3 regions of the Mesorhizobium sp. M0587 genome follow, and region 2 is predicted to be linked to each of the others. Evidence: predicted binding sites of a transcription regulator. Region 2 holds the regulator's gene; each other region holds the start of a gene.
The links. Region 2 encodes LexA, which represses DNA repair genes until DNA is damaged. Its sites were predicted from a motif close to TGTTCNNNNTGTGTTCNG; they were not measured.

Region 1 (3,280 bases), on a different contig from region 2:
GGTTCTCCAGCCGGCCGGGGGCCTCGACCGAGCGGTCGTTCTTCCACATGTCGGTGTAGCCGCTCTCTTCGAGAATGGTCTCGGCGAGTTCGGTGTGCGGCTTGGTTTCCAGTGCCTTCTGCCAGCGCTCGAAATTGGCCGCGACCTCGCGCAAGGCGGCGCGCGGCTTCGGCTTCAACTCGTCGCTCTCGGCGAGCGTCGCCGCCGCCTCCAGCATCGGGATGCGGAGCGCGCGCGCCGTGTCGTGGATCTGGCGGATGGTGGCTTCGCCCAGCCCGCGCTTGGGCACGTTGACGATGCGCTCGAAAGCGAGGTCGTCGCCGCCATTGGCAACGACGCGGAAGAAGGCCAGTGCGTCGCGGATTTCCATGCGCTCGTAGAAGCGCGGGCCGCCGATGACGCGGTAATTCAGGCCGAGCGTGATGAAGCGGTCCTCGAAGGCGCGCATCTGGAAAGAGGCGCGCACCAGGATCGCCATGTCGTTGAGATTGTGCTTCTGGCGCTGATAGGCCTCGATGGTCTCGCCGATGGCGCGGGCTTCCTCCTCGGAATCCCAGGCGGCGTGGACGTTGACCTTGGCGTCCTCCGGTTCGTTGCGGTCGGTGAACAGCGTCTTGCCGAAGCGGCCTTCATTGTGAGCGATGAGGTGCGAGGCGGCGCCGAGAATGTGCGCGGTGGAGCGGTAGTTGCGCTCCAGCCTGATGATGGTGGCGCCGGGAAAATCCTTGTCGAAGCGCAGGATGTTGTCGACCTCGGCGCCGCGCCAGCCATAGATGGATTGGTCGTCGTCGCCGACGCAGCAGATGTTGACTTTGTTTTCGCTCACGGGCTGTTCCGCGCCTGCCGGCGCGGGCCCTCCGCGCGGGCCTCGCAACGGCTCGGACGCCCGGTCGGGCTTGCGGCCTTCGGCCGATCGCAAATCCGTCGACGTTGATGCGCGTCCGACATCGGGCCGCTGCGCCAAAAGCCGCAGCCACATGTATTGGGCGGTGTTGGTGTCCTGGTACTCGTCGACGAGGATGTATTTGAAGCGCTTGTGGTATTCCTTCAGCACATCCGGATTGGCGCGCAGGATGCGGATGGGATGGCAGAGAAGATCGCCGAAGTCGCAGGCGTTCAGCGTCTTCAGCCGCTCCTGGTAGGCTTTGTAGAGCTCGCGGCCCTTGCCGTTGGCGAAGCTGCGCGCGTCGCCCTCGGCGATGTCGGCTGGACCTTGCCCCTTGTTCTTCCAGCCGTCGATCATCTGGGCGAACTGCTTGGCCGGCCAGCGCTTGTCGTCGAGCCCCTCGGCCTGGATCAACTGCTTGATCAGCCGCACGACGTCGTCGGTGTCGAGGATGGTGAAGTCGGAGCGCAAGCCGGCGAGTTCCGCGTGGCGGCGCAAGAGCTTGACGCCGATGGAGTGGAAGGTGCCGAGCCACGGCATGCCCTCGACATTGCCTTCGCCGATCAGGATGCCGATGCGCTGCTTCATCTCGCGCGCGGCCTTGTTGGTGAAGGTCACGGCGAGGATCTGCGACGGGAAGGCCTTTCCCGTGGCGAGGATATGGGCGATGCGGGTGGTCAAGACGCGGGTCTTGCCGGTGCCGGCGCCGGCAAGCACCAGAACCGGGCCTTCAGTGGTTTCCACCGCCAGCCGCTGCTCGGGGTTCAACCCCTTGAGATAGTCGGGCGCGTTGTTCTGGCCGCTGCGGGCAGCCATGGCGCGCGCGGCAATGCCCGACGGGGCCGTGGGCCGCGCATTGGGTTCATCGAAAAAGGGCATGTCTTCGGAAAAGCCGGACATCTTCCCTCCGAATGTAGTGATTCGGGGGCGAAAGACCAGAAGTGTCTACGTTTTGTTCCGGGTAAAGTGCCTGATGCGGCCACAAGACCTTGTGCGGCAACCGGCCTGGCCGCCATTACCAAGGGAACAAAGGCCGGCTCAACCGCTTATGACCCACGCTTGACAGGCAGGGCAGGCGAGGGAAAGTTGCGTCCGGGGCAGAAGCGCAATGCCGGGTTGCCCATGGCCGCGCCGCAGGCGCAACAGTCGAAGGAGTATCATCTTGGCTGTCACCATCACCTCCCTCATTCTTCTGCTCATCGGTTTGGCGCTTGGCGCCGGCGGCATCTGGTTGGCGTCGCTGGGCGGCAGCTGGTACTACATCGTCGTCGGCATCGCCTTCCTGCTCGCCGCCTGGCTGCTCTACCGGCGCCGGTCCACCGGTTTGTGGCTCTACGCGGCGATCGTGATCGGCACGCTTGCCTGGGCGGTGTGGGAAACCGGCTTCGACTGGTGGGAGTTGGGCCCGCGCGGCGGCATCATCGTGCTTGTGGCGTTGTGGCTGTTGACCCCATGGGCGAGGCGGGGTCTTGCCGGGCCTGACGGCCGCGCGCCGCTCATCCTGGCCGTGCTCGCCTCGCTGGCGGTCGCCGGTTATTCGATGACGACGGATCCCAAGGACATCGCCGGCGAACTCGACACCGACAAGGTGGTCCCCAACGCCAATCTCGGCAATGACGTGCCGGCCGGGGAGTGGCACTATTACGGCCGCACGCAGTTCGGCCAGCGCTATTCGCCGCTCGACCAGATCACGCCGGACAATGTCGCCAACCTCAAGCCGGCATGGACGTACCAGACCGGCGACGTGAAAGGGCCGGACGATGTCGGCGAGACCACCTACCAGGTGACGCCGCTCAAGATCGGCGACACGCTTTACATCTGCACGCCGCACAATTTTGCCATCGCGGTCGACGCGGCGACCGGCAAGGAGAAATGGCGCTACGATCCCAAGGTCAAGCTCGACAAGGACCGCCAGCACCAGACCTGCCGCGGCGTATCCTACTATGCCGATGCCGCCGGCGCCGCCGGGCAACCCTGCGCGACACGCGTCTACCTGCCGACGTCCGATGCGCGGCTGATCGCGCTCGACGCCGCCAACGGGCAGGTCTGTCCCGCCTTCGCCGAGGGCGGCACGCTGAACCTTCTGGCCAACATGCCCTATCCGAAGTCGGGCTATTACTACTCGACCTCGGCGCCGCTGATATCGGGCGGCAAGATCATCGTCGGCGGGGCGGTCAACGACAATTATTCGACGCAGGAGCCGTCCGGCGTCATCCGCGCCTACGACGCCGCCACCGGCAAGCTGCTGTGGAACTGGGATTCCGGCAATCCGGACCAGACGGCGCCGCTGGCGCCCGGCCAGACCTATACCGCCAACTCGCCCAACATGTGGTCGACGCCGAGCGCCGACGAGAAGCTCGGCCTGCTCTATGTGCCGCTCGGCAACCAGACGCC
Region 2 (3,280 bases):
TGTCGGGCGCATAGAGGCGCAAGAACAGGGTGAGCGCCCTGTTCGATCTTTGCTCGACTTCCGGCGGAGGCAGTTCCTCCAGGACCCCGACGATCCGGCGAACCTGAAGATCGCCGATCAAAAGACGGACGTAGATGTCGGCGGCTTCGGCAGGATCGTCACAGGCGATCAGGCCGTCCCGACTTGCGGTTCGAAGCAGGTCGCCAACAAGCGGCATTATGGTGTTGCGGCCGAATTGCGCGATCGATTGGCCAAGCGTGCCTGTATCGTTGACGTCGCCCGCCGCGGCGCGATTGAGCGCCACCGCCTTGTCGCCCGTCACCAGGGTCAGCAAGACCGGCCCTAGCAAGCCCAGGGTTTCGAGGGGATCGCGAGCCTGGTGAAGGGCGTCCTCCAGCAGCTTCCTTGCCTCTCCCGCATTGGCTTCGATCAGGGATCGAAACAGCACCTGCTTGTTGCCGTACCAGTTGTAGAGGGTTTCGTTCGACGCCGATGCCCGCTTGGCGATGGCAAGCAGGGACGCGCTTTTGTAGCCGGTTTCCCGGAGCACCGCGTAGGCGGCATGCTCTATCCGTGCGCGGCGCGCTGCCTGCTTCGGCGTGATCATTCATGTTCCTCCTCACAAACCGTATACTCTTATACGGTTTCGTCAAGCGAGCGGTAAGCAACGAGCAAAAAAGCGGCCCTTCGCGTCCTACGGTGCCTGGCCGCTTTCTGGCACGCAGTTGGCATTTTGGCTTCGTTTCGTTCACGAGCGACGGAGGTTTTTCGACCCGCCGAAACGCACCCGGCATCTGTCGGCAACACAGCTTGCGGGATTATGCCAAAAGTGGAGATCGATCGGCCCACAGGCCATTAACCGAAACAATTTCAATGGGCCCGAGCGCGCGTTGACGGCGGACCGCGCCTTTGGGATGCCGGTTGCGGGAGGCCACTTCGTTTCCGCAGCCTTAACAAATTCATTAAACTTTAAACAGTTGCGGAACACAACTGGAACAGATAGTGTTTGTTCTGGGTTTGTTTTTCTGATTCTGATTCAAACCCGTTGTTCAATGTCTTGGGGGCCGCCATGCTGACACGCAAGCAACATGAACTGCTGATGTTCATCCATGAACGACTCAAGGAAAGCGGCATTCCGCCCTCCTTCGACGAGATGAAGGAAGCGCTCGATCTCGCTTCCAAGTCCGGTATCCATCGGCTGATCACGGCGCTGGAGGAGCGCGGCTTTATTCGCCGGCTGCCCAACCGGGCGCGGGCGCTGGAAGTGCTGCGGCTGCCGGATTCGATCGCGCCGGGCCTCAATGCGGCAAAAAAATTCTCGCCAAGCGTCATCCAGGGCAGTCTTGGGCAAGGCAGCCTCGGCCGCCAGATCAAACCGGCGCAATCGCGGATGTCATCGGCTGGCAATGACGACGATGCGGTTTCCGCGGTGTCGATCCCGGTGATGGGCCGTATCGCCGCCGGTGTGCCGATCGATGCCATACAGCATCAGACGCATTCGATCTCGGTGCCGCCTGACATGATCATGGGTGGCGAACACTATGCGCTCGAGGTCAAGGGCGACTCGATGATCGAGGCCGGCATCTTCGACGGCGATACCGTCATCATCCGCAACGCCGACACGGCCAGCCCTGGCGAAATCATCGTAGCGCTGGTGGATGAAGAAGAAGCGACGCTGAAACGGTTCCGCCGCAAGGGAGCTTCGATTGCTCTCGAGGCAGCCAATCCCGCCTATGAAACGCGCATTTTCGGGCCAGACAGGGTCAAGGTGCAAGGCAAACTGGTCGGGCTGATCAGACGCTATTGAGGCGGCTGCGGTTTTACCGCTGGCTTGTCGGGTTTGTTGTAGGGCGGCAGCCCCCTCGCCTCGCGTGAAAATTTGCGTTGCGTGTGCCAAGGCCGGTATGGGCTGTCCACGGCGAAGCTGATTGTCGCTGGTGCGATCGCCGATTGGCGGTCGAAGAAGACGGCCGCACTGCCTTTGCGGGCGAGTTGCCGCTTGGTGACGACAAGCACCAGCGGGTTGTGACAGGGGTCATATGCCGTTGCATCATTGATGACGATCAGGTCGGCGAAACCGCAGGCTTTCCACGCATCCTTGCGGTCTTCGACATGCGCTATGATTGCACCCGATGAGTGCCTGGCGAGACAGACGCCTGATATGCAATAGAAAGGTGATCCCGGCGGCAGCCCGATGGAATCGGCGATGTCGAATTCGCCGTCTCCTTCGGTGAAGATTTCCGGCACGACGATGGTTTCGGATGTCAGGGCGCGTTTCCAGTTGTCGACGGTGAATTCGTTCGGGCGTGCCCGACTGACCGCAAGTTCGCCGCCGCCGATCGGCAGTGCGACCAGCCGCGCATCCTCCGAGATCAGCACATCCGGCGTGCGCGTATCGCCGACGATCAACAGACCGGCGAGCGCGAATGGAAGTGCTCCAAGCCGCAGCCATGTCGTTGCCATTGTCGCGATGACGAGGGCAATGGTCACCAACAGCACCGACTGCTGCGAAATCAGCCCGACGGCATCGACCGGCGAACGCTCGGAAATCCAGCTTGATATGGCGATCATGACAGTCAACCCCTTGCCCATCAGGTAAAGGGACGGCCCATCCAGCCCGAACGGCATCAACAGTGCACTGGCAACGGCCAGGAACATCACGAGCGTCACGATCGGCATGATGGCCAGATTGGCGAACAGGCTGAGCGGCGACACGCGCTGAAAATGCCAGATGGCGAAAAGTGCCGTGGCGCCGCCGGCGATGATCGACGTCATGGCAAGTCCGCCGGTCGCCAGCAGGAGTTTTCGCGTCAGGAAACCCGGCAGGGATCGCTTCGGCGGTGGCGGTCTGGTCTTTCCCGCACGGTGATCCGCCCAGCCGGCATAGGCGCCGACCAGCGCGGCGGTCGCGGCGAAAGACATCTGGAAACTCGGGCCGACCACTTCATGCGGCGACACCACGATGACGGCGATCGCCGAGATCGCCAGGTTGCGCATGGTCAGCGCCGCCCGATCGAACAGCACCGCGATCAGCATCACCGCCAGCATGATGAAGCTGCGCTCGGCGGCAACGACGACGCCCGAGATGACAAGATAGGCGGCAATCGAGCAAAGTGCCGCCACGGCGGCGTATTTCTTGACCGGCCGACGCGCTGAAAAATCCGGGAACAGGGCAAAGACGCCGCGCAGCAGGCCCATGATGGTGCCTGCGACCAGCGCCATGTGCAGTCCGGAAATGGAGATGATGTGATAGATGCCAGTACGGCGCATCGCTTCGTTG
Region 3 (3,280 bases), on a different contig from region 2:
CGATCGTCAACGTCAATGGCGGCGCCATCGCCATCGGCCATCCGATCGGCGCTTCGGGTGCCCGTATCTTCAACACGCTGATCCACGAGATGCGCCGCCGAGGCGCCAAGAAAGGCCTCGCCACACTCTGCATCGGCGGCGGCATGGGCGTCGCCATGTGCGTCGAAGCGCTCTAAAAGAAGAAGTGAATAGCGAATAGGGAGTAGCGAATAGGGGAAGAATGGCGTCAGCGCGGCGGGACATCAAATCCCTACTCGCTATTCGCTACTCCCTATTCGCTCCTCCGACCCAAGGGAGGACATATGACCAAGGTTGCAATCGTCACAGGCGGATCGCGCGGGATCGGCGCGGCGATCTCGATGGCGCTGAAGAGCGTCGGCTATGCGGTTGCCGCGAACTACGCGGGCAACGACGAGGCGGCGGCGAAATTCAAGGCCGAGACCGGCATCCCGGTCTACAAATGGTCGGTCGCCGACTACGATGCCTGCGCCGCCGGCATCAAGCAGGTCGAGGCCGATCTTGGTCCCATCTCGGTGCTGGTCAACAATGCTGGCATCACCCGCGACGCCATGTTCCACAAGATCACGCGCGAGCAGTGGAAGGAGGTTATCGACACCAATCTCTCGGGCGTCTTCAACATGACGCATCCGCTGTGGAGCGGCATGCGCGACCGCAAGTTCGGCCGCGTCATCACCATTTCCTCGATCAACGGCCAGAAGGGCCAGGCCGGCCAGGTCAACTACTCCGCCGCCAAGGCCGGCGACATCGGGTTTTCGAAGGCGCTCGCGCAGGAAGGCGCTCGCGCCGGCATTACCGTCAACGTCATCTGCCCTGGTTACATCGCCACCGAAATGGTCAAGGCGATCGACGAGAAGGTGCTCAACGAGCGCATCATCCCGCAGATTCCCATCGGCCGGCTCGGCGAGCCGGAAGAGATCGCGCGTTGCGTCGTCTTTCTTGCGTCCGAGGATGCCGGCTTCATCACCGGCTCGACCATTACGGCCAATGGCGGCCAGTATTTCGCCTGAGCAATGCTCCGGCAACGCAAAGCGACAAACGGGCGGGAAAAACAGGTTCCGTTTTCATGGCGGCTAGGTCGCCTGGAGGCCGCGCCGCCATGCGATGATCCAATCCGGCACGCAAAGGTTAATGGCGGCCGCGCCGCCTGTGCGAAACTTGTTTGCAATCCTGTGGATTCTCGGTGGATAAGCTGTTCGAAACACAAGATGTTGGGGTGAACAGATCGGGAATATTCCGGCCATCCCGATTCGTCGCCATTTCGTTCCGGCTTTGAGCGCAACGTTAACGACAGCGGCCGGAATCGCCCACAAATTCCTTAACGCGGATTAGGAAAGATCAACAATTTCATAATGTTGGTTCGGCACGCCCAAGCCGCCGCGATCGCTTATCGGCAAAAGTTAACGACAGGGCTCGCCAAGCATGAAACGGGCCAGTTCGACGATTCAGCATGTGGTGAGACTCGTGCCCGCCAAATCCACATATAGCCGTGAACAAAACCTGAATCTCGGCGAGTCACTGATTCGTCGCCGATTCGTTCCAGACTCGTTCCAACTGTTAATCGGCACCCAATCGGGAACTTGACACGGACGCCTTCTGAGCCCTGCCGGAACATTCCGCTTTCGCTTCGCGCCCGAAATCCCTATGTGTCGCCTGTCATACGCGCCACCCAGGGCGCGCTCCCGACAACGAGAGACCAGAAAGCCCTATTTCCAGGTCAATGAACATCCAGCCGAAACACACCGAGCCGCTGATCCTGACCGGTCGCGACGTGACCGCCGTTCTCGGGCCGACCAACACCGGCAAGACCCACCTCGCCATCGAGCGCATGGTGGCGCATGAGAGCGGCATCATCGGCCTGCCGCTCAGGTTGCTCGCCCGGGAGGTCTATACCCGCGTCTGCGAGAAAGTCGGGGCCCACAAGGTTGCGCTGATCACCGGCGAGGAGAAGATCCAGCCGGCGGGCGCCAGATATTCGGTCTGCACCGTCGAGGCTATGCCGCGCGAGACCGACGCCGCTTTCGTCGCCATCGACGAGGTGCAACTGGCTGGCGACCTCGAGCGCGGCCATATCTTCACCGACCGCATCCTGCATCTGCGCGGCCGCCAGGAAACGCTGCTGCTCGGTGCCGCCACCATGCACGGCATTTTGCAGCGCCTGCTGAGAGGCATCTCTGTAGTGACGCGGCCAAGGCTGTCGCATCTCGCCTATGCCGGATCCAAGAAGCTGACCCGCCTGCCGCGGCGAACGGCGATCGTCGCCTTCTCCGCCGACGAAGTCTATGCCATCGCCGAACTGATCCGCCGCCAGCAGGGCGGCGCCGCCGTCGTGCTCGGCGCACTCTCGCCGCGCACCCGCAACGCCCAGGTGGCTTTGTTCCAGTCCGGCGATGTCGACTATCTCGTCGCCACCGACGCGATCGGCATGGGCCTCAACCTGGATCTCGACCACGTCGCCTTTGCCCAGAACCGCAAGTTCGACGGCTACCAGTATCGCAATCTGACCGCGGCCGAGCTCGGCCAGATCGCCGGGCGCGCCGGACGCCATTTGCGCGACGGCACCTTTGGCGTCACTGGACAGGTCGATCCGTTGGACGAGGAACTGGTCAAGAAGATCGAGAGCCACGATTTCGATCCGGTGAAGGTGCTGCAGTGGCGCACCGCCCGTTTCGATTTCGCCAGCCTCGACGCGCTGAAGCGCTCGATCGAGACCAACGCGCCGGTCGAGGGGCTGACGCGCGCGCTGCCGGCGGTCGATGCACAGGCGCTTGAGCACCTGTCGCGTGACGAGGACATCCGCGCGCTTGCCACCGACGCCAAACGCGTGGCGCTGTTGTGGGAGGCCTGCGCCTTGCCCGACTACCGCAGGATCGCGCCGGCCCAGCACGCCGACCTCATTGCGTCGATCTACCAGGATCTCGCCCGGCATGGCCATGTCGATGAGAATTACATGGCCGAGCAGGTGCGCCGCGCTGATACAACGGAGGGCGATATCGACACGCTGTCGCACCGCATCGCCCAGATCCGCACCTGGACATTCGTGTCGAACCGGCCCGGCTGGCTGGCCGATCAGGCACACTGGCGGGAAAAGACGCGCGAAATCGAAGACAGATTGTCGGATGCGCTGCATGAGCGGTTGACGAAACGCTTCGTAGACCGCAGGACTTCCGTCCTCATGCGGCGCCTTAGAGAAAATACCATGCCTGAAGCCGAAATCAGTCCTACCGGAACCGTCCTCGTCGAAGGCCATCATGTCGGCGAA

Region 1: a site for LexA is predicted at 1,829-1,846, ahead of NKI49_RS21605 (ATP-dependent helicase). Genes of this name have one in related genera too.
Region 3: a site for LexA is predicted at 1,554-1,571, ahead of NKI49_RS11790 (helicase-related protein). Genes of this name have one in related genera too.

What each region holds. Positions count from the first base shown of each region.
Region 1 is NZ_JAMYQP010000025.1:70,928-74,207, forward strand. Features, by position in the region: gene NKI49_RS21605 (ATP-dependent helicase) at 1-1,786, opposite strand, end outside; gene NKI49_RS21610 (glucose/quinate/shikimate family membrane-bound PQQ-dependent dehydrogenase) at 2,049-3,280, shown strand, end outside.
Region 2 is NZ_JAMYQP010000060.1:3,690-6,969, forward strand. Features, by position in the region: gene NKI49_RS31040 (TetR/AcrR family transcriptional regulator) at 1-607, opposite strand, end outside; gene lexA (transcriptional repressor LexA) at 1,070-1,807, shown strand; gene NKI49_RS31050 (ComEC/Rec2 family competence protein) at 1,801-3,280, opposite strand, start outside.
Region 3 is NZ_JAMYQP010000010.1:20,956-24,235, forward strand. Features, by position in the region: gene NKI49_RS11780 (acetyl-CoA C-acetyltransferase) at 1-176, shown strand, start outside; gene phbB (acetoacetyl-CoA reductase) at 303-1,028, shown strand; gene NKI49_RS11790 (helicase-related protein) at 1,739-3,280, shown strand, end outside.